2 regions of the Streptomyces rubradiris genome follow, and region 2 is predicted to be linked to the other one. Evidence: riboswitches for the same ligand, from Rfam matches in the RefSeq annotation. Region 2 holds a riboswitch; the other holds the start of a gene.
What was found. A riboswitch is a leader RNA that binds a small molecule or an ion and turns the genes downstream of it on or off. The one in region 2 is predicted to bind ZMP and ZTP.
Positions count from the first base shown of each region.

Region 1: linked by a shared signal. The riboswitch ahead of Srubr_RS27345 (glycine hydroxymethyltransferase) and the one ahead of Srubr_RS15645 (bifunctional 5,10-methylenetetrahydrofolate dehydrogenase/5,10-methenyltetrahydrofolate cyclohydrolase) in region 2 are both predicted to bind ZMP and ZTP.

Region 1 is NZ_BNEA01000015.1:3,225,344-3,236,511, forward strand. Features, by position in the region: gene trpS (tryptophan--tRNA ligase) at 1-310, opposite strand, end outside; gene Srubr_RS27345 (glycine hydroxymethyltransferase) at 412-1,866, opposite strand; ZMP/ZTP riboswitch at 1,899-1,987, opposite strand; gene rocD (ornithine--oxo-acid transaminase) at 2,088-3,299, shown strand; gene Srubr_RS27355 (nuclear transport factor 2 family protein) at 3,300-3,761, opposite strand; gene Srubr_RS27360 (TetR/AcrR family transcriptional regulator) at 3,864-4,436, shown strand; gene Srubr_RS27365 (glutathionylspermidine synthase family protein) at 4,433-5,617, opposite strand; gene Srubr_RS27370 (hypothetical protein) at 5,631-6,068, opposite strand; gene pdxR (MocR-like pyridoxine biosynthesis transcription factor PdxR) at 6,155-7,546, opposite strand; gene Srubr_RS27380 (carboxymuconolactone decarboxylase family protein) at 7,594-8,094, shown strand; gene Srubr_RS27385 (carboxymuconolactone decarboxylase family protein) at 8,091-8,534, shown strand; gene Srubr_RS27390 (isocitrate lyase/PEP mutase family protein) at 8,531-9,247, shown strand; gene Srubr_RS27395 (ABC transporter substrate-binding protein) at 9,302-10,252, opposite strand; gene Srubr_RS27400 (ABC transporter permease) at 10,254-11,168, opposite strand, start outside.
Region 2 is NZ_BNEA01000015.1:496,190-507,357, forward strand. Features, by position in the region: gene Srubr_RS15620 (SDR family oxidoreductase) at 1-582, opposite strand, end outside; gene Srubr_RS15625 (MBL fold metallo-hydrolase) at 675-1,304, opposite strand; gene Srubr_RS15630 (S-(hydroxymethyl)mycothiol dehydrogenase) at 1,304-2,392, opposite strand; gene Srubr_RS15635 (hypothetical protein) at 2,516-2,830, opposite strand; gene Srubr_RS15640 (nuclear transport factor 2 family protein) at 3,005-3,370, shown strand; ZMP/ZTP riboswitch at 3,465-3,545, shown strand; gene Srubr_RS15645 (bifunctional 5,10-methylenetetrahydrofolate dehydrogenase/5,10-methenyltetrahydrofolate cyclohydrolase) at 3,572-4,429, shown strand; gene Srubr_RS15650 (glycosyltransferase) at 4,645-5,874, shown strand; gene Srubr_RS15655 (alcohol dehydrogenase catalytic domain-containing protein) at 6,172-7,197, opposite strand; partial or broken gene Srubr_RS15660 (TetR/AcrR family transcriptional regulator) at 7,257-7,842, opposite strand; gene Srubr_RS15665 (YncE family protein) at 8,062-9,315, shown strand; gene Srubr_RS15670 (XdhC family protein) at 9,798-10,904, shown strand; gene Srubr_RS15675 (GNAT family N-acetyltransferase) at 10,921-11,168, opposite strand, start outside.

The DNA of each region.
Region 1 (11,168 bases), 2.7 Mb from region 2:
AGCCGGTGAGGCAGTTCATGACCCAGGCCAGCTGGGCGTGCTCGGGGACGTGGCTCTGCACGAAGAGGGTGCAGCGGTCGGGGTCCAGACCGGCGGCCAGCAGCTGGGCCGCGGCCAGGCGGGTGTTGGCACGCAGTTCCGCCGGGTCCTGCGGGACCGTGATCGCGTGCAGGTCGACCACCATGTAGAAGGCGTCGTGGGACTCCTGGAGGGCCACCCACTGGCGGACGGCGCCGAGGTAGTTGCCGAGGTGGAACGAGCCGGCGGTGGGCTGAATACCGGAGAGCACGCGAGGTCGGTCTGAAGCCATACCCCTCATTGTCGCAGAGAGACGGGGTGGTTCGGTGTGTGGGGAACTGCGGGCCGGTGGGGGCCGGTCGCGCAGTTCCCCGCGCCCCTTTCAGGGGCGGTTCAGCCGAGGTCTACTTCCGGGTAGAGGGGGAAGCCCGCCACCAGGTCCGTGGCGCGGCGGGCGATCTCGTCGGCGACCTTCTCGTCCAGGACGTGGCTCGCCTTGGAGGGGGCGCCGGACTTGGTGGTGCCCGGCTCGGTGGTGGTCAGGACGCGGTCGATGAGGGCCGCGACCTCGTCCATCTCGGCCGTGCCGAGGCCGCGGGTGGTCAGCGCGGGGGTGCCGACGCGGATGCCGGAGGTGTACCAGGCGCCGTTCGGGTCGGCCGGGATGGCGTTGCGGTTGGTGACGATGCCCGAGTCGAGCAGGGCGGCCTCGGCCTGGCGGCCGGTGAGGCCGTAGGAGGTGGCGACGTCGATCAGGTTGAGGTGGTTGTCGGTGCCGCCGGTGACGAGGGTGGCGCCGCGCCGCGTCAGGCCCTCGGCGAGGGCGCGGGAGTTGTCCACGATGCGCCGGGCGTAGTCCCGGAAGGCGGGCTGCCGGGCCTCGGCGAGGGCGACGGCCTTGGCGGCCATGACGTGCGGGAGCGGGCCGCCGAGGACCATCGGGCAGCCGCGGTCCACCTGGTCCTTGAGGGAGTCGTCGCACAGCACCATGCCGCCGCGCGGGCCGCGCAGCGACTTGTGGGTGGTGGTGGTGACGATCTGGGCGTGCGGGACCGGGTCGAAGTCGCCGGTGAGCACCTTGCCGGCGACCAGTCCGGCGAAGTGGGCCATGTCGACCATGAGGGTGGCGCCGACCTCGTCGGCGATCTCCCGCATGATCCGGAAGTTCACCAGCCGGGGGTACGCGGAGTAGCCCGCGACGATGATCAGCGGCTTGAACTCGCGGGCTTGGGCGCGCAGGGCGTCGTAGTCGATCAGGCCGGTGGCCGGGTCGGTGCCGTAGGAGCGCTGGTCGAACATCTTGCCGGAGATGTTCGGGCGGAAGCCGTGGGTGAGGTGGCCGCCGGCGTCCAGGGACATGCCGAGCATGCGCTGGTTGCCGAAGGCCTGGCGCAGCTCGGCCCAGTCGGCGTCGGTGAGGTCGTTGACCTGGCGGGCGCCGGCCTTCTCCAGGAAGGGCACCTCGACGCGGTCGGCGAGGACGGCCCAGAAGGCGACGAGGTTGGCGTCGATGCCGGAGTGCGGCTGGACGTAGGCGTGGCGGGCGCCGAAGAGTTCGCGGGCGTGTTCGGCGGCGAGGGCCTCGACGGTGTCGACGTTGCGGCAGCCGGCGTAGAAGCGGCGGCCGATGGTGCCCTCGGCGTACTTGTCGCTGAACCAGTTCCCCATCGCGAGCAGGGTCGCCGGGGAGGCGTAGTTCTCGGACGCGATCAGCTTGAGCATCCCGCGCTGGTCGGCGACCTCCTGGCCGATGGCGTCGGCGACGCGCGGCTCCACGGCGCGGATGACGTCGAGGGCCGCGCGGAAGGCGGTGGACTCGGTGGAGAGGGGGGCGGCGTTCTCGGGCATGGGGACCTCCGGACGGTGTGCGTACAGCGTTCACGTTCGGCCCAGGCGCACGGCACTCTTACCGCTCGGGCCGCTCCCTGATGGTCTGTCCCATCCCAGCGCGCCAGTCACGGCCCGGGTGTCAGCCTACCGGGCGCGCCGGGCGGAAGATCCCGCGTCCACCATGCGAGCGGGGTTAAGAAGGAGGACATCGCCGTATCCGGGCCGAGCCGGGAGTGTCCGTGACCGCTGCCGAAGAAGACCTCATCGCCCTCGCCGACGCGCACTGCGCGCCCACCTACGCGCCGCTGCCGGTGGTGCTCGCCACCGGTGCGGGGGCGTGGCTGACGGATGTGTCGGGGCGGCGGTACCTGGACCTGCTGGCCGGTTACTCGGCGCTGAACTTCGGGCACGGCCATCCCCGGCTGGTGGAGGCGGCCCGGCGGCAGCTGGAGCGGCTGACGCTGACCTCCCGCGCCTTCCACCACGACCGGTTCGCGGCGTTCTGCGCGGAGCTGGCGGAGCTGTGCGGGATGGAGATGGTGCTGCCGGCGAACACCGGCGCGGAGGCGGTGGAGGGCGCGGTCAAGACGGCCCGGAAGTGGGGCTACCGGGTGAAGGGGGTGCCCGCGGAGATGGCGAAGATCGTCGTGGCGGGCGGCAACTTCCACGGCCGCACGACGACCGTCATCAGCTTCTCCACGGATCCCGAAGCGCGGGCGGACTTCGGGCCGTACACGCCGGGGTTCGAGATCGTGCCGTACGGCGACCTGACCGCGCTGCGGGGGGCGCTGACGGAGAACACGGTGGCGGTGCTGCTGGAGCCGGTGCAGGGCGAGTCGGGGGTGATCGTGCCGCCGGCCGGTTATCTGGCGGGGGTGCGGGAGCTGACCCGGGAGCGGAACGTGCTCTTCGTCGCCGACGAGGTCCAGTCGGGGCTGGGCCGGACCGGGCGGACCTTCGCGTGCGAGAACGAGGGGGTCGTGCCGGATGTGTACGTGCTGGGCAAGGCGCTGGGCGGCGGGATCGTGCCGGTGTCGGCGGTGGTGTCGAGCGCGGCGGTGCTCGGGGTGTTCCGGCCGGGTGAGCACGGGTCGACGTTCGGCGGGAATCCGCTGGCCTGCGCGGTGGCGCTGGAGGTGATCGCGATGCTGCGGACCGGGGAGTACCAGGAGCGGGCGGCCCGGCTGGGCGAGCGGCTGCACCGGCTGCTGGGCGAGCTGGCCGGGACGGGCCGGGTGACGGCGGTGCGCGGGCGGGGGCTGTGGGCCGGGGTGGACGTCGCCCCCGCGGTGGGTACCGGGCGGGAGGTCGCCGAGCGGCTGCTGGCCCGTGGGGTCCTGGTCAAGGAGACCCACGGGGCGACGATCCGGATCGCTCCGCCGCTGGTGATCGGCGAGGAGGATCTGGACTGGGGCGTCGAGCAGTTGCGGGCGGTGCTGCTCGGGGCCTGATCAGCGCACCGGGAGGTCGGTGCCGTGCTCGCCGGCGGGCCGGGGTCCGAAGACGCGCCGGTCGGATTCCTCGATGGCCACGTCGTCGATGCTCGCCTCGCGGCGGCGCATCAGGCCGTACTCGTCGAACTCCCACAGTTCGTTGCCGTAGGAGCGCCACCACTGGCCGTCGGTGTCGCGGCACTCGTACTGGAAGCGGACGGCGATGCGGTTCTCGTGGAAGCTCCACAGGCTTTTGCGCAGCGCGTAGTCCAGTTCGCGGCGCCACTTCTCGGTGAGGAAGGCGACGATCTCCTCGCGGCCGGTGAGGAACCGGTCGCGGTTGCGCCAGACGGAGTCCTCGGTGTAGGCGAGGGCCACCCGGTGGGGGTCGCGGGTGTTCCAGGCGTCCTCGGCGGCCTGGACCTTCTGCCGGGCGGTTTCCAGGGTGAACGGCGGGTGGGGCGGGCGGGATTCGGGCACGGTGGTCTCCTTGTGGCGAGCCAGTCGAGAACGGTCGTTCTCCAGCGCTGCGGCTAAGGTAGAGAACGGCCGTTCTCGACGTCAAGGAGATGAGGAGCCCGGATGCCCGCCCCCGCCACCGAGGAACGCGACCGCCTGGACCGCGAGAGCCTGCTGGACACCGCCGAGACGCTCTTCTACGCGCACGGCATCCAGGCGGTCGGCATGGACCGGGTCCGGGAGGCGTCCGGGCTGCCCCTGAAGCGCATCTACCGGCTGTTCGCGACCAAGGAGGACCTGGTCGTCGCCGTGCTCCGGCGGCGCGACCGGCGCTGGCGGGAGAGCCTGGCCGCGCACGTGGAGCGCGTCGCCGACCCGCGCGAGAGGGTGCTGGCGGTCTTCGACTGGCTCGCCGCGTGGTTCGCCGAGCCCGGCTTCCGCGGCTGTGCCTGGATCAACGCCCACGGAGAACTGGGCGCGACCTCGGAGGCGGTCCTGCGGGAGGTGCGCGCCCACAAGCGCGCCTTCCACGGCCAACTGGCGTCCTGGGTCCGGGCCACGGGGCTCCCGCTCACCGAACCCGTCTGCCTCCTGGCCGAGGGAGCCATCGTCACGGCGGGCATCACGGGCGACCCGTCGGCGGCGGGGCACGCGCGGAGGACGGTGGAGGCGCTGCTCGGGGGCGCGGGCGCCTAGAGGATCACGTGCGGCAGGAAGCGGGCGTACTCGTCGGTGATCAGGCCGGTGGATTCGCGGATGCCGAGGCCCGCCGGTTCACCGGCGACGACCCAGGTGCCGAGGACGACGTGGTTGCCGTCGAAGGCGGGCAGGGGGGACAACTGCTGGTAGCAGCAGGGGTCCTCGCGGAGGGCCGGCGGGGTGCCGGGCTCGTGGACCGTGATGCCCGCGCCCTCGCGGCCCAGCAGGGGCTTCGCCACGTAGCCGGTGGTGGTGGCCAGGTCGCGGGGGCCGTCGAGGTAGGCGGGCAGGAGGCTGGGGTGGCCGGGGTACAGCTCCCAGAGGATCGCCAGCAGGGCCTTGTTGCTCAGCAGCATCTTCCAGGCGGGCTCGATCCACAGGGTGCTGCCGGTGCCGCCGCCGTTGTCCAGGGTGTCCAGGACCTGGGGACCGAAGGCGTCCGTGGTGAGCCACTCCCAGGGGTAGAGCTTGAAGATGCCCCGGATGAAGCGGAGCCGGTTGTCCACGAAGCGGCCGGAGAGGGAGTCCCAGCCGATCTCCTCCATGGCCAGCCAGTCGGTGGCGAGGCCGGCCTGCTCCGCCGTCTCCTTCAGATAGGCCACCGTCATCAGGTCCTCGCCGAGTTCGTCGGCGGCGGAGTGCGCGAAGTGCAGCGGGGCGCCGGGCGGCAGCAGCGCGGCCTGGGCGCGCCAGGCGTCCACCAGCCGTTCGTGCAGGGAGTTCCACTGGTCGGCGCCGGGAAAACGTTCCTCCATCCAGAACCACTGCGGGGAGGCCGCCTCCACCAGCGAGGTGGGCGTGTCGGCGTTGTACTCCAGCAGCTTCGCCGGGCCGGTGCCGTCGTAGCGCAGGTCGAAACGGCCGTAGAGGGACGGCAGTTCGGCCCGGCGGCGCCAGGACTCGGTGACCGCGGCGGCCACCCGCGCGTCGGTGATGCCGAGGTCGGCCAGCCGGTCCTCCGCCACGATGTGGTCCGCCGCCGCGAGGCACATGCGGTGCAGTTCCGCGACGGTCTCCTCCAGCGCCTCGACCTCCTCCAGGGAGAAGACGTAGTAGGCGCTCTCGTCCCAGTACGGCCGCAGGGAGTCGTCGGGGTGGCGGGTGAGGGGGTAGATCAGGCCCTGGGCCTCGACGGTCTGCTGCCAGCCGGGGCGGGGGGTCGTGGTGCGGCGTTCCATGCGCGTCGTCCGGTCAGCCGCCGGAGCTGCCCGAGCCGCCGCCGAAGCCGCCGCGGCTGACCCCGCCGTGACTTCCCGCGCTCGTCCCGTCGTTGTACGACGAGCCTCCCGAGCTTCCCGAACCGCCGCCCGATCCACCGGACTTGGTGAAGGAGCCGCCGTCGACCCAGCCGTTCCTCTCCTTGCCGTCGTAGTACCAGGCGGCGTCGACCGGCCGCTTGGCGCCCTTCTTGACGGGCTTCTTCCGGCCCGAGGAGGAGACGCCGCTCCCGCTCGCCGTCTTGCAGTCCTTGTCGGAGACGACCTTGTAGCCCTTGGAGACGTCGTAACTGTCGCGGTCCACACAGCGTTTGTCCGGGTCGGACGAGCAGGCCGTGAGGGCGGCGGCCAGCAGGCCCATGCCGCCCAGGACGACCGTTCCGGAGCGCAGTTGCTTCCGGTTGTGCGCCATGGTGTGTCTCCCCCGTCGGACGGATGTTCGGCGGTCAGCCTAGAGACAGGGCGCGCCCGCGCCCAACCGGGGGTGCCCGCGCCGCCCTACGGCAGCACCCGGCACAGTGCCTCCAGGGCGCCCGTCCACGCGCTGTCCGACGGGGTGCCGTAGCCGACCACCAGGGCGTCCGAGGGGTCGGCCGGGGCGTCGGGGTGGCGGTAGTAGGTCAGGCCGTGCAGGGCCAGGCCCTGGAGGTCCGCCGCCTGGACCACCGGCTGTTCCAGGCCCGGCGGAAGCCGCAGCACCGCGTGCAGTCCGGCCGCGATGCCCGTCACCCGCACCGACGGCGCCCGGTCCGCCACGGCCGCGGCGAGGGCGTCCCGACGGCGCCGGTAGCGCAGGCGGGCGGAGCGGACGTGCCGGTCGTAGGCGCCGGAGGTGAGGAACTCGGCCAGCGTCAGCTGGTCCAGCGACCCGCAGGTGTCGGTGTGCCCCTTGGCCGCCACCGCCTCCTCCGCCAGGGCCGGCGGCAGCACCATCCAGCCCAGCCGCAGCCCGGGCGCGAGGGACTTGCTGGCGGTGCCCAGGTAGACCACCCGGTCGGGGTCCAGTCCCTGGAGGGCGCCGACGGGCTGGCGGTCGTAGCGGAACTCGCCGTCGTAGTCGTCCTCCAGCACCAGTGAGCCGGTGCGCCGCGCCCAGTCCACGACGGCGGCCCGCCGGTCGGGGTGCAGCGGGGTGCCCGTCGGGAACTGGTGGGCCGGGGTGAGCAGGACCGCCGCGGCGCCGTCCGGTGCGCGCGGGTCGGTGCCGAGCGCGTCGTAGGGCAGCGCGGGGGTGGCCAGGCCCGCCGCGCGCAGCAGCCGCCAGTGGACGTCGAGGCCGTAGGACTCCACCGCGACCGTGTCCGCCCCGCGCGCCCGCAGCATCGCGCCGAGGACCCGCAGGGCGTGCGAGGTACCGGCGGTGATCACGACGGTGTCCGGGGTGGCGCGCACGCCCCGGACCCGGGCGAGGTATCCGGCGAGGGCGGTGCGCAGCTCGCGCCGGCCGCGCGGGTCGCCGTAGCCGAGGGCGTCCAAGGGGGCGGTGGCCAGCGCCCGGCGGGCGGCCTTGAGCCACTCGGCGCGCGGGAACGCGGCGAGGTCGGGGGTGCCGGGGACCAGGCTGTGGGCGGGGCGGCCGGGCTCCCGGCGGCCCGGCCCGGCCGCGGCGGGCGGCGGGGCCACCACCCGGTCCGCGACCCGGGTACCGGAGCCCTGCCGGGCGGTGAGCCAGCCCTCCGCGACCAGGTCGGCGTACGCCTCGGCGACGGTGTTGCGGGCGATGCCGAGGTCGGCGGCGAGGGTCCGGGAGGACGGCAGCCGGGTGCCGGGGGCGAGCCGGCCGGTGCGCACCGCGTCCCGCAGGGCGTCGGTCAGGCCCCGGCGCAGGCCCCCCGCGAGAGCCGGTTCGAGATGCAGGTCGACGCCCAAAGTGGCCCAGGATTCCGCCATGGGAATGGACCATACCCCTGGGCTGCCTCGGTTCTAGGGTCGAGGACATGAGCACTCAGGAAGAACCCGTCACCTACGCCCCCGAGGAGCCGGCGCGGCTGCGCTGGGCCCAGCACGCGCCCGAGGTCTACAAGGCGATGATCCAGCTCGACGCCGTCGCCAACCAGGGCCTGGACCCCCGGCTGCGCGAGCTGGTCAAGATCCGTGCCTCCCAGGTCAACCACTGCGCGCGCTGCCTCGACATGCACTCCAAGGACGCCCTCGCGGCCGGCGAGAGCGTGGAGCGGATCATCCAGCTCGGCGCGTGGGAGGAGTCCCGGCACTTCTACACCGAGAAGGAGCTGGCGGCGCTGGAGCTGACCGACGCCATCACCGTGCTGACGGACGGATTCGTGCCGGACGAGGTCTACGAGCGGGCCGCCAAGCACTTCGACGAGGCCGAGCTCTCCCAGCTGATCGCCGCCATCGCCGTGATCAACGCCTGGAACCGGTTCGGCGTGTCCACCCGGACGCCCGCGGGCCACTACCACCCGGGGCAGCACAAGTGAACCGTACCCAGCTGCTGGACCCGAAGGTCTTCCAGGCGATGGCCGCGGTCAGCGCGGCGGCCAAGAAGGGCCTCGGCGACCCGGCCCTGGCCGAACTGGTGATGATCCGCGCCTCGCAGATCAACCACTGCGCGTTCTGCCTCGACATGCACCTGGGCCTGGCCCGCAAACACGGGGAGTCCGAGGACCGTATCCACTTCCTCAGCGCCTGGGAGGAGACCGAGGACCTCTACAGCGAGCGGGAGCGGGCCGCGCTGGCGCTGACCGAGGCGGTCACCGTGCTCACGGAAGGCTTCGTGCCCGACGAGGTGTACGAGGCCGCCGCCAAGCACTTCGACGAGGCGGCCCTCGCCCACCTCATCGCCCTGATCACCGTCATCAACGGCTGGAACCGCCTGATGGTCAGCCGCCGTGTGCCCCCGGGAGGCCGGCAGCCATGAGCAAGGCGGAGGAGTTCCGGGCCCTGCACCGGGGGCGCGCCCCGGGGGACCCGCTGGTGCTGCCCGGTCCGTGGGACGCCGCCGCCGCGCGGGTCTTCGCGGAGGCCGGGTTCCCGGCGCTGGCCACGCCGAGCGCCGGGGTGGCCGCCTCCCTCGGGTACGAGGACGGGGCGACCCCGGCCGACGAGATGTTCGCGGCCGTCGCCCGGATCGCGCGGGCGGTGGACGTGCCGGTCTCGGCGGACGTGGAGGGCGGCTACGGGCTCGCGCCGAAGGAGCTGGTCGAACGGCTGCTGGAGGCCGGTGCGGTGGGCTGCAACCTCGAGGACTCGGACGGGGGTGTCCTCAAGGACCCGCACGCGCACGCCGAGTTCCTCGCCGGGGTGCGCGAGGCCGCCGCCGACCGGCTGTTCGTCAACGCCCGCGTCGACGTGTTCGCGCACGGCGACGGCGATCCGGAGCGGGCCATCGAGCGGGCCGCGCTGTACCGCGCGGCGGGCGCCGACTGCGTGTACCCGATCCTCGCCCCGGCGGACGTGGTGCCGCTGCTGCGGTCGGGGATCGAGGGCCCGCTGAACCTGCTGGCCCGGCCGGACGGCCCCGCGCCCGCCGAGCTCGGCGAACTCGGGGCCACCCGGGTCACGTTCGGGCCGGGTCTCCAGCGGCGGGCGACGGCCGCGCTGCGGGAGATCGCGGCCGGGCTGCTGCCGTAGGCCCTGTCGCGGCGGAGCCGGCCAGGACCGCCGCCGCGGGCCGTGGGCGACCGGTCAGGACAGCCACTTCTTCCACACGGACGGGTGGCTGTCCACCCACTTCTTCGCCGCCTCGGCCGGGGAGAGCTTCTGTTCGGCGATCATCAGGGACACCTCGTTCTGGTCCTCGGTGGTCCACCGGAACTTCTTCAGGAAGGCCGCCGCCGCGCCGCCGGACTTCGCGAAGTCCGCGTTGAGGTACTTCTTCAGCGGGGTGTGCGGGTAGCCGCAGGCGACCTTGTCCGGGTCCGCGTCGCAGCCTTCCTTGTGCGGCGGCAGCCTCACCTCCGTCATCGGCACCTTCTCGAACAGCCACTGGGGTGCGTACCAGTACGTCAGGAAGGGCTTCTTCTCCTTGGCGAACCGTTTGATCTGGGTGATCTGCGCGGCCTCGGAGCCGGCGAAGACGACCTGGTAGTCCAGTCCCAGGTTCTTCACCAGGGCCTTGTCGTTGGTGACGTAGGACGGGGAGCCGTCCATCAGCTGTCCCTTGCCGCCGCTCTCCGCGGTGCGGAACAGCGGGGCGTACTTGTCGAGGTTCCGCCAGTCGGTGACGTCCGGGTGCCGCTTCGCGAGGTACGTCGGCACGAACCAGCCGATGTGACCGGTCACCCCGAGGCCGCCGCCGGAGACGACCGTCCCCTTCCGGCGGACGTAGCGCTCCTCCTGCTCCGGGTGGCCCCAGTCCTCCAGCAGGGCGTCGACCCGGCCCTGGCTGAGCGCGTCCCAGGCGGGCACCTCGTCGACCTGGACGGTGTCGACGCGGTAGCCGAGCTTGTGCTCCAGGATGTACTGGGCGACGGCGGCGTCGGCCTGCGCGCCCACCCAGGACTGCACGGACAGGGTGACCGTCTTCGCGCCCCGGGCGTTGGCGAACGGGCTGGCCTGCTTGGTCATGTCGGCGGCGCCGCAGCCGGTGGTCAGGGCCAGGGCGGCCACGGCGGCCGTGATCGCGGTACGGCGCATGTCAGGCTCCCTTCCCCGCGCGGTGCCGGGCCGGCTGGGTCACCCGGTCGAGCATCAGGCCCAGGCAGACGATGGCGGCGCCGGCCACCAGGCCGGTGGCCAGGTCGCCCTGGGCGAGGCCGAAGGCGACGTCGTAGCCGAGGGCGCCGCCGCCGACCAGACCGCCGATGATGACGACGGCGAGGACCAGGACCACGCCCTGGTTGACGGCGAGCAGCAGCGCGCGCCGGGCCAGCGGGAGCTGCACCTGCCACAGCTGCTGCCGTCCGGTCGCGCCGAGCGAGCGCGCGGACTCCAGCGCGGCCTCGTCGACCTGGCGCAGGCCCTGCGCGGTGATCCGGACGACGGCCGGGAGGGCGTAGACGACGGCCGCGGCGACGGCGGGGGCGCGGCCGACGCCGAACAGGGCGACGACCGGGATCAGGTACACGAACTGCGGCATGGTCTGGAAGACGTCCAGGACCGGGCGCAGGGCGCGGTCGACGCGGGCGCTGCGGGCCGCGGCGATGCCGGTGGCCAGGCCCAGGACGAGGGTGACGGCGACGGCGGCCAGCACCTGGGAGAGGGTGTCGAGCGACGGCTCCCACACGCCGAGCACGCCGGTCGCGGCCATGGCGAGGACGGCGGTCAGCGCGGTGCGCCAGGTGCCGATCGGCCAGGCCAGGGCGGCGACCACGAGCAGCACCGACCACCAGGGCATCCCTTGCAGTCCGGCGCGGACCGGGTCCAGGACCCAGGTGGTGAAGTGCCCCGCCCAGTCGGCGGTGCCGCCGACGACCGGGACGCCGGAGTACAGGTGATCGGTCATCCAGTCGACGGCCCGGTTGACCGGCCCGGCGATGTCCAGGGTCCGGCCGGCGGGCCATTCGGTGGCGCCGAGCAGCCGGGCGGCGAGGGCGGCGGCGACGGTGCCGGC
Region 2 (11,168 bases):
CGGCCCGAGTTCGTGTCCCAGGGCGAAGGCCATGCGCAGGACGGACGCCTTGGCGAGGTCGTAGAAGAAGTTCACGCGGTAGGTGTCGCGGTTGTACTCGGCGGTGCCGTCGGTGACCTCCACGACCAGGCCGCCGGGCCGGCGCAGCAGCAGCGGCAGGGCGTGGTGGCTGGTGACGGCATGGGTCTCGACAGCGAGGCGGAGCAGCCGCAGCCCCTTGTCCAGGTCGTGCTCCCACACGGGGGTGTCCCACTCGAAGAGTCGCTCCCCGCCCCAGATGTCGTTGACGAGGACGTCGAGGCGGCCCTGTTCGGCGGCGATCCGGTCCACGAGGTGCCGTACGGCAGCGTGGTCGAGGTGGTCGGCCGGTACGGCGATGCCCCGGCCGCCGGCCTCGGTGACGAGGTCGGCGGTGTCCTCGATGGTCTCGGGGCGGTCGTACTCCGAGCGGTGGGCGCGGGTGCTGCGGCCGGTGACGTACACGGTGGCGCCGGCCACGCCGAGTTCCACGGCGATGCCCCGGCCCGCGCCCCGGGTCGCCCCGGCGACCAGCGCCACCTTGCCGTCCAGCGGTCCTGTCATGTCCTGCCTCCCGTGTGCCGTGCGAGCTGTGCCCTGCCACTCTCACGGGAATACCGGACATCTTCTGTCGGTGTTCCGGCGGGCGCCCGGAATCAGTGCCCGCGCTCGATCCACTCCTGGAGGTGCGGGGCCTCCGCACCGATGGTGGTGGCGTCGCCGTGCCCGGTGAGGACCTTGGTCCCGGCCGGCAGGGTGAGGAGGCGGTCACGGACGGAGTCGATGATGGTCGGGAAGTGGGAGAAGGAGCGTCCGGTGGCGCCCGGGCCGCCCTGGAAGAGGGTGTCGCCGGTGAACACGGTGCCGAGACCGGGGTCGTAGAGGCAGACGGCGCCCGGGGCGTGTCCGGGGGTGTGCAGGACGGTGAGGTCGGCGCCGGCGGCCTCGATGACCTGGCCGTCGAGGAGGTGCCGGTCGGGTTCGCGGTCCGGGTGGGTCTGCCGCCACAGCGGCAGGTCGTCGGGGTGCAGCCAGATCGTGGCGCCGGTCAGGTCGGCGAGGCGCGGCGCCGCGTTGACGTGGTCGTTGTGGGCGTGGGTGCACACGATGGCGGTCAGCCGGCGGTCGCCGACGGCGCGGGCGATGGCCTCGGCGTCGTGGGCGGCGTCGATGACGATCACCTCGCGGTCGTCGCCGACGAGCCACACGTTGTTCTCCACGTCCCAGGTGCCGCCGTCCAGGGTGAACTGGCCGCTGGTGACGAGGCGTTCGATCCGCGCGGTCATCACAGCACCACCACCGAGCGCAGCACGTCACCGTGGTGCATCCGCTCGAACGCCTGCTCCACCTGGTCGAGTCCGACGGTCTCGGTGACGAACGCGTCGAGCGGCAGGCGGCCTTGCAGGTGCAGGTCGATCAGCATCGGGAAGTCGCGGCTGGGCAGGCAGTCGCCGTACCAGCTCGACTTCAGGGCGCCGCCGCGGCCGAAGACGTCCAGCAGGGGCAGTTCGAGCTTCATGTCGGGGGTGGGGACGCCGACAAGGACGACGGTGCCGGCCAGGTCGCGGGCGTAGAAGGCCTGCCGGTAGGTCTCGGGGCGGCCGACGGCCTCGATGACGACGTCGGCGCCGAAGCCGCCGGTCAGCTCGCGGATCGCCTCGACGGGGTCCGTTTCCCTGGAGTTGACGGTGTGGGTGGCGCCCAGGGTGCGTGCCGTCTCCAGCTTGCGGTCGTCGATGTCCACGGCGATGACGCGGGCCGCGCCGGCCAGGTTCGACCCGGCGATGGCCGCGCCGCCGACACCGCCGCAGCCGATGACGGCGACCGAGTCGCCGCGGCCGACGCCGCCGGTGTTGATCGCGGCGCCGATGCCGGCCATCACCCCGCAGCCGAGGAGGCCCGCGACCGCCGGGGAGACGGCCGGGTCGACCTTGGTGCACTGGCCGGCCGCGACGAGCGTCTTCTCGGCGAAGGCGCCGATGCCGAGGGCCGGGGACAGCTCCTGGCCGGTGGCGGCGAGGGTCATCTTCTGCCGGGCGTTGTGGGTGTTGAAGCAGTACCAGGGCCGGCCGCGCAGACAGGCCCGGCACTGCCCGCACACCGCACGCCAGTTGAGGATGACGAAGTCCCCGGGGGCGACGTCGGTGACGCCCTCGCCGACCGACTCCACGACGCCGGCGGCCTCGTGGCCGAGCAGGAAGGGGAAGTCGTCGGAGATGCCGCCCTGCTTGTAGTGCAGGTCGGTGTGGCAGACCCCGCAGGCCTGGACGCGTACGACGGCTTCGCCGGGTCCCGGGTCCGGCACCACGATCGTCTCGACCCGTACGGGCTCGTCCTTGCCCGGTGCGACAACGCCGCGTACTTCCTGCGCCATGGCCTGTCCCTTCATCGAATGCCTTCGCCGACGACCCTACGACGCGGCCGGCCGGCAGCGGGAAGGGTCACGCACATGATCGCGGATCTTTCCGGCCGCCGTCGGCCGCGGCGCGGGCGGGGGTCAGCGCAGGCGGACGGGGACGGCGTTCACCAGGCCGAGCAGGGGCGCCGCGGGGGCGACGACCTGCTCCACCTGACGCAGCTGGTTCAGTTCGCGCAAGTGCTTCAGCTCCTGCACCTGTTCGCTGACCTTCGGCACGCGGTCGCGGTACGGGGCCGGGATGTCACCGGCGGTGAGCGAGTCCAGCGTGGAGAGGGCGGCGAGCTTTCCGACGACGGGGACGCCGGTGCCCGCCGCGTCCGCCTGGGGTGCGGCGATGCCGGCGATCCCGGCGGCCAGACCGACGGCGGCGGCGATGCGACGTGTTGAGATCATGCCCTCAGCAACGGCCCGGTCGCCCGGCCGGACACGGGTGGCCCGGTGGGCTCACCCGTGAGGCGGACCGCGGCGGCCGGGCTTGCCGGGGCCGCCGGGGCGGAGGAGTCTCGTCAGGGGGGACCCGTGGCGGTCCGCTCACGGGCGGGCCGCGGGCGCCTGAAGGAGGTCACCATGGGCAGCGCGACAGGCTCCGCTTTCGACGCCGGGACACTGCGCCGGGGCATAGAGGGCGACACCGGCAACACCCTTCTGTCGCTCTACGCGGACGACGCGCGGGTCCGCATCGTCGACCGTGTCCACCAGCCCAGTCACCCCACGGAGCTGCACGGCCGGGTACAGATCGCCGAGTTGCTGGACGACATCTACCGCCGCGACATGACGCACAAGCTGGAGCAGTGCGTCATCCAGGGCGACCACGCCGCCTACAGCGAGTCCTGCGAGTACGCGGACGGCACCCGGGTCCTGGCCGAGTCGATGCTCACGCTGCGGGACGGCAGGATCGCCGATCAGCTGATCATCCAGGTGTGGGACGAGTAGCCCGGCCCGGTGGTACCGGGCTCGGGGCGGACGGCCCCGGCCCGGCGGCGGAGGAAAGGCGGTCCGAAGGTCGTACGCACGCTCGGTTACGCTGTACGCGGGCCGTGACTGGCGCTGAGGTGGAGCACCACCGGGGAGCGGCCCGTGAGGTCAGCCGCGCGCCTGGGCGAGAAGAGTCGATCCAGTCCAGGAGTGTGCAGCATGACCCAGACCCGGGCCGCCCGTCTGATGGACGGCACCGCGCTCGCCCGCCGCATCGTGGAGGACACCGCGCGGCGGGCCGCCGAGCTCACCGAGCGCACCGGCACCGCGCCGTGTCTCGCGACCGTGCTGGTCGGCGAGGATCCCGCGTCGGTGACCTACGTCCGCATGAAGCAGAACCGCTGCCGCAAGGCCGGCATCACCTCCCGGCACGTCGCCCTTCCGGCCACCACGACGACGGACGAACTCGTCGCTACGCTGCGGGAGTTGTCGGCCGACCCGGGGGTGCACGGCATTCTGCTCCAGCACCCGGTGGGCGACCACATCGACGAGCGGGCCGCGTTCGAGGCGATCGCGCCCGAGAAGGACGTGGACGGTGTCACCTTCGCCTCGTTCGCCACGATGAGCTTCGGGCTGCCGGGCTTCGTCTCCTGCACGCCGGGCGGCATCGTGCGGCTGCTGGACGAGTACGGCGTCGACCCGGCCGGGAAGCGGGCCGTGGTGGTGGGCCGCAGCGCGATCCTCGGCAAGCCGGTGGGCATGCTGCTGCTGGCGCGGGACGCGACCGTGACGTACTGCCACTCGCGCACCCGGGACCTGTCGGCGGCGGTCCGCGAGGCCGACATCGTCGTGGCCGCGGTGGGCCGGCCGCGGCTGATCCGCGGGCAGGACGTCAAGCCGGGCGCGGTCGTGATCGACGCGGGCTACAACCCGGGGAACGTGGGCGACGTCGACTTCGACTCGGCCGTGGAGCGGGCCTCGCTGATCACGCCGGTGCCGGGCGGGGTGGGTCCGATGACGATCGCCACGCTGCTGGAGCAGACGGTGACGGCGGCCGGCCGGCAACTCGGCGCGTAGGGGCGGCGGTACGGGTGCGAGGGCCCGGGGTGCCCGGCCGGGACCGGAACCCACGGCCGTACTCGGCAGCTCGCTGCCGGTGAACCAGCCGGGCCCCGCCGACCCTCACGGTGTTCAGTGCCGGCGCCACGCGCGTACGTACCGGGCATTCGCGCCGACGGGCGGGCGCCGTGGCCGCGGGAGCAGCCATACTGGCGGTCGTGCGCGTTGCGGTCATGACGGCGGGTTCCCGGGGTGACGCCGCCCCCTACACCGGGCTCGGGCACCGGCTGGCGCTGGCCGGGCACGAGGTCACGCTGGTCACCCACGGCCGCTTCGAACCGCTGGTGGCGGGGTCGGGGGTACGGTTCCACGCGTTGCCGGTGGATCCGCTGGCGGAACTCCGGTCGCCGCGCGGCCGGGGTCTGCACCGCAGCGCCAGCGGGGCCGGGAAGCTGGTGCGCGTGGTGGATCTGGCGCGGCGCCTGGTGGGACGGATGACCGAGGACCTGCTGGAGGCGGCGCGGGACAGCGAGGTGCTGCTGCTGTCCGCCTCACTGGCCCCGCTCGGGCACACCATCGCCGAGGGGCTGCGGCTGCCGAGCCTGGGAGTGTATCTGCAACCCCTCGCCGCCACCCGGGAGTTCGCCCCGCCGGTGCTCGGCGGCGGCGCCTGGGGCGGGCCGGTGAACCGGCTCGCCGGACAGGGGGTGAGCCTGGCCGTGGAACACGTCTTCTCCGGCGCGGTGCCGGCGTTGCGCGAGCGGCTCGGCCTGCCCCCGCTGGGCGCCACCGCGGCCCGGCGGGCCCGGGAGCGGCGGCGCTGGCCGGTGCACCACGGTTTCAGCCCCCTGGTGGTGCCCCGGCCCGCCGACTGGCGGGCGGGGCTGGAGGTGGGCGGCTACTGGTGGCCGTACGACGTCGAGAGCCGGCTTCCCGCCGAGGTGGAGGAGTTCATCGAGGCGGGGCCGCCGCCGGTCTTCGTCGGGCTGGGCAGCGCCACCGTGCCGGACGCCGGGCGGCTGAGTACGCGGGTGGTGGCGGCGCTGCGGCGGGCCGGGCTGCGCGGGGTGATCCAGCGCGGCTGGGGCGGGCTCGCGGCCGACGGGGACGACATGCTGACCATCGGCGAGGTGCCGCACTCGCTGCTCTTTCCGAGGATGGCCGCCGTGGTCCATCACGCGGGCGCGGGCACCACGGCGGCGGGGCTGCGCGCCGGAGTGCCGGCGGTGCCGGTGCCGGTGCAGTTCGACGCGGGTTTCTGGTCCGCCCGGCTGGTCGCGCTGGGGGTCGCCCCGGCCGTCGTACCGTTGCGCCGGCTGACCGGGGACGCGCTGGCCACGGCGCTGGTACGGGCCACCCGGGACCCTGCGTTCCGACGGTGCGCCGAGGCCCTGGGCACCCGCATCCGCGACGAGGACGGCACCGCGCCGGTACTGACCGCCCTGGCCCGGCTCGCCGGCTGAGCCCGGGCCTGCCGCCCTCGCCTCGGCCGCCTTCGACGGCACACCGGCACCCGGGCATGCCGGCTTCCGGAAGCGCACTGCGCCAGCCCCCGTGCTCTCGCCGCCCCGGACCCGCTCACCAACCGATCCGGACCTGCCGCCCGCGCCCCCGCACCCGGCCGTGCCCGCCGGCACACCGGCCGCCGGGGGATGTCGGATCCCGGCCGGGCACCGTGCCATGCCCATGCCCGCCGCCCGGACCGGCTCGCCAGCCGGCCCGACCCGGCCGCCCACCGCCTGGGCCCCGGCCCCCGGGCGTCAGCCGGTGGTCAGCACCATGCGGAAGCGTGCCGCGCCGGACAGCATCCTGTCGTACGCCTCCCCGGCCCGTTCCAGCGGCACCGTCTCGGTCATCGGGCGGATGCCGTGCAGGGCGCTGAAGGCCATGGTGTCCTCGATGTCCCGCGCGGTGCCGGAGGGGTGCCCGCGGACCACCCGGCCGCTCATGATCAGTTGCACCGGGCTGATGCCCAGCGGTTCGGGTGTGGCGCCGATGACGGTCAGTTCGCCGCGCGGGGCCAGGCCGTCCACGGTCGCGGTGATGGCCTCGGAGTTGCCGGCGGTGGCCAGGACGGCCCTCGCCCCGCCGAGGGCGGCCAGGGCCTCGGCGACCGGGGTCGACGCCGTGCTGTCGACGTAGTGGTGGGCGCCGAGCCGCTTGGCGAAGTCGGCCTTCCCGGCGCCCCGGGCGATCGCCACGGTCTCGAAGCCCATCGCCACCGCGTACCGCACGCCGAGGTGGCCGAGGCCCCCGAGGCCGAGCACCGCGACCAGGTCGCCCGGCTCGGCCGGACCTCGCCGCAGCCCGTTGTACGTGGTCACGCCCGCGCAGGCCAGGGGCCCGGCGTCGGCCGCCGAGAGCGCGTCGGGGATTCTGGCCAGGGCGTCGACGGGTACGGTCGTCAGCTCTCCGAAGCCGCCGTCGTAGGCCCAGCCGGGGACCTTCAGGGCGGCACACACGATGAAGTCGCCCCGGCGGCAGGACGGGCAGTGGCCACAAGCGCCGCCGAACCAGCCGACGGCCACCCGGTCGCCGACGCTCCAGCCGCGCTCCGGGGTGCCCTCGCCCAGTTCCTCGATCCGCCCGGCGATCTCGTGCCCGGGGACCTCGGGGAAGGTCACGCCCGGCAGCCCGCCGCCGACGAACAGCGCGTCGCTGTGGCAGACTCCGCACGCCTCCACGGCGATCCGCACCTGCCCGGGCCCCGGCGGGCGGATCTCCCGCTCGGCGAGTTCGAAGGTGCCGTTGGGTTCGGTCACCTGGGCGACGCGATAGGTGCTCATGGCGCTCTCCGGGAATCGGGGCGACGGCCTTCGTCCCCAGCAGACCAGCTCCTGGCGGATCACGCGCGCCGAGCCGAACCGCACCCCCGCCGACCTGCGCGAGCGCCGTCCCAGCGGGTTGCGGGGCGCCAGTCCTCCGGCCGGAGCATGCCCAGCAGCAGCCGGACCGGTTCGTCCACCACCTCGTCCAGCGTGGCGTCCGTCCAGCCGGCCGTCCAGTCGTGCGTCAGCCCGTTGACGCTGCCGATGAAAGCCGTGGCCGCCGGCCGGTAGTCGCGCGGTGCCGCCTCCCCGCGGGCCACGGCCGCGTCCGCCTCGGCCGCGTCCGCCTCGGCGCGGATCAGGTCGGCCCAGCGGGCGCGGCGGGCCAGGCGCTGCGCCCCCGGCCGGGGGCTCTCCGCGATGATCTCCATGAAGGCGATCCGGATGCGGTGCGGGTCGGAGGTGATGGGCGGAACTCCTCGTAGAACTGGCGGGTGGACAGGCCGGCGGCCTGGCTGAGGGCGGCGATCGTGGTGCCGCGGTAGCCGGGGCGTCGCCGGACAGCCGCAGCGCCGCGTCGAGGAAGCGACGGCGCCGCTCGGCCTGCCGTTCTTCTGCGGACCGGCCGCCGTAGCGTCCCGTCGGCGCTCCGAGCCTGCCGCCCGACGTGTCCCCCTGCCGTCGCCCTCCGGTCGCCCGTGGTCGGCCATGGTCTTCCCCGGTGGCCCAATCTTGTCGTGCACACGTCTTGTCGAGAAGGCCGCTCCCTCCTTACTTTTCAGTAAGTTCCTCGTGAATGCGGCCGTGTTCAGATCCCGGACCCCCTCCGGCTTCCCTCGGCTCCCCTGCCTTCCCCGACCTCCCCGAGGAAAGAGAGCCGTCATGGCCGCCTCCAGAACCAGGCACCTGTGCTCCGTGGCCGTCGCCCTCACCCTGGCCCTCGCCGGGCCGGCGGCCGCCGTCTCCGCGCCTTCCGCCGCCCCCGACGGCCTGCGCGAGGTGCTGTTCGTCGGCAACAACTGGGACGGCACCGCCGATGTCATCCGGCCCTCCGGTGACTACGCGAAGATCGGCCGGATCAGCGTCGTCCCGGACAAGGACGCGCGGATGGCGGAGATCAACACGGACCCGGTCAAGTGGATCTACTTCCAGGCGATCCGCAACAGCGTCGGCGAGGGGCACGACCAGTTCGCCGACGACATGTACTCCACTCCGGACGGCCGGTCGGTGGTGGTGTCCCGGCCGAGCTTCGCAGACGTGGTCTCCATCGACCTGGCCGACGGGGCGGTCAACTGGCGCTTCCCGGTGGCCGGTTACCGCGCCGACCACATGGCGGTCTCGCCGGACGGCACCCGGGTGGCGGTCTCCGCGTCCACCGCCGACACCGTGCATGTGCTGGACATCGCCACCGGGCGGCAGCTGGGGTCGTTCAAGACCGGCGACAAGCCGCACGAGAACGTCTTCAGCAAGGACGGCAAGTATCTCTGGAACATGTCCATCGGCGAGGTCAACACCGACCTGGACGGCCCGGGCTGGGACTGGACCAAGGGCGACCGGCACCTCACGGTCGTGGACGCCACGACGTTCCAGCAGGTCAAGGTCATCGACATGCGGCAGCGGCTGGACGCGTTCGGGCTGGAGGACTTCTCCGACGCGGTCCGCCCGGCCGTGTTCTCCCCCGACGAGTCCAAGCTCTACTTCCAGGTGTCGTTCTTCAACGGCTTCTTCGAGTACGACGTCGCCACCGACAGGATCACCCGGATGAAGACGCTGCCGAAGAACCCGGCGACCAGCGAGGACCGCACCACCTGGGTCAACGACTCGCGCCACCACGGCATTGCGATGAACCCGGCGGGCACCGAGCTGTGCGTGGCGGGCACCATGGACGACTACGCGGCCGTGGTGGACCGCGCCTCGCTCCAGGAGGGGCCGCTGGTCCCGGCGGCCAAGCCGTACTGGGCGACGGTCAGCGGGGACGGCAAGGACTGCGTCGTCTCCGAGAGCGGCGCCGACCAGGTGACGGCGATCGACTTCGCCACCGGGCGGAAGGTGGCGTCGGTCGCCGTCGGCGACCACCCGCAGCGCGTCCGGCTGGGCCGTGTGCCCGCCGACTGGACCGGCCCCGCCGGTAGCTGACGCGCCCTCGGACCGTGGTCTCCGGGGTGCCCCACTCACCCCGGAGGCCACGCCGCTCGGCTGCCGGAAGCGTGCCGCCGCCCACCCGGCCGGCTCGGTCCGCGCCGCGGCGAGCAGGTCCGCCGGGGGCGCCGTGGCTCCATCCGCGCCGCGGCGACCAGGTCCGCCGGGGGCGCCGTGGCTCCGTCGGCGACCAGGGCGAAGCGCGGGGCACCGGAGTCGGCACCGGTGAGCAGCAGCCGGCGGCTTCCGGTGCCGCCCGGCTACGGGGCCACGCCGACCGGGGGGCCGAGGTGTGGGCGGGGGGCCGTACACCGTAGCCCCCAGTAAGCCGCCCGGCGGCCGGCCCGCCCGTGCCGGTGCCGGGGGATGCCCGGATTGAGCGTGGGCACCAGGTGTCATGTCCTTGAGACGGTGCCGTGCGACGGAACGGCCGCGAGGCACCTGTGGCGGGTGAACGTTCAACGAAAACGGAGCGGGCGATGCGTGACATTCTCGCGGCGCTGGACCGGTGGTACGCCGCCCGGCTGCCGTTCGGGCTGGCCACGGTGGTCGAGGTCAGCCGCAGCGCGCCGCGCGGGCCCGGCGCCGCCATGGCGGTCGGCCCGGACGGCGAGGTGGTCGGCAGTGTGTCCGGCGGCTGTGTGGAGGGCGCCGTCTTCGAGCTGGCACAGGAGGCCGCCGAGAGCGGTACGGCCCGGCTGGAGACCTTCGGGTACAGCGACGAGGACGCGTTCGCGGTCGGGCTGACCTGCGGCGGTGAGATCACCGTGCTGGTCCGGCAGGTGACCTGGGCCCGGGATCCGGCGTTCGGCGCGGTCGCCGCGTCCGTCGCCGCCGGTGAGCCGGTCACCGTGGCCACCGTGGTCGACGGGCCGGCGCCGCGCGGGGCCACCCTCGCCGTGTGGTCGCGGACGGCCGCCGGCGGTCTCGGCACCCGGGGGCTGGACGCGGCCGTCGCCGCCGACGCGCGCGGCGAACTCGCCCTCGGCGCGACCGGCCTCAGGCACTACGGGCCGCACGGGGAGCGGCGCGAGGACACCGTGACCGTGTTCGTGCAGTCCTTCGCGCCGCCGCCGCGCATGCTGGTGTTCGGCGCCATCGACCACGCCGCCGCCGTGGCCCGGATCGGGGACTTCCTCGGCTACCGGGTGACCGTGTGCGACGCCCGCCCGGTGTTCGCCACGCCCCGCCGGTTCCCGGAGGGCGTGGAGGTGGTCGTGGACTGGCCGCACCGGTACCTGCGCGGCACGCCCACCGACGCGCGGACGGTGATCTGCGTCCTGACCCACGACCCCAAGTTCGACGTGCCGGTGCTGCGGGAGGCGCTGCGGCGCCCGGCCGCGTACATCGGGGCGATGGGCAGCCGGCGCACCCACGACGACCGGCTGCGCCGCCTGGCCGAGTCCGGCCTCTCCGACGCGGAACTGGCCCGCCTGCGCTCCCCCATCGGGCTGGACCTGGGCGCCCGGACACCGCAGGAGGTGGCGGTGTCGGTGGCGGCGGAGATCGTGGCGCTGCGCTGGGGCGGTACCGGTGCGCCCCTCAGCCGCACGAGCGGGGCGATCCATCCGCGGGAGGCGGACTGACGCCCGTGCGGCGGCGCTACCCGGCGTCCCCGGCCACCCTCGCGTGCAGGTGCTGGTCGTGCCAGCCGTCGGCGTGCAGGAGGGCGCTGCGCTGGGTGCCCTCGTAGCGGAAGCCGGCGCGCTCCGCGACCCGGCAGGAGGCGGGGTTGGCCGTGGAGTGGCACAGGCGCAGGCGGTGCAGTCCCAGGTCGTCCAGGGCCCACCGGGTGAGCCGGCGGACCGCCGCCACGGCGAGGCCGGCGCCGCGGGCCCGGGGCAGCAGCC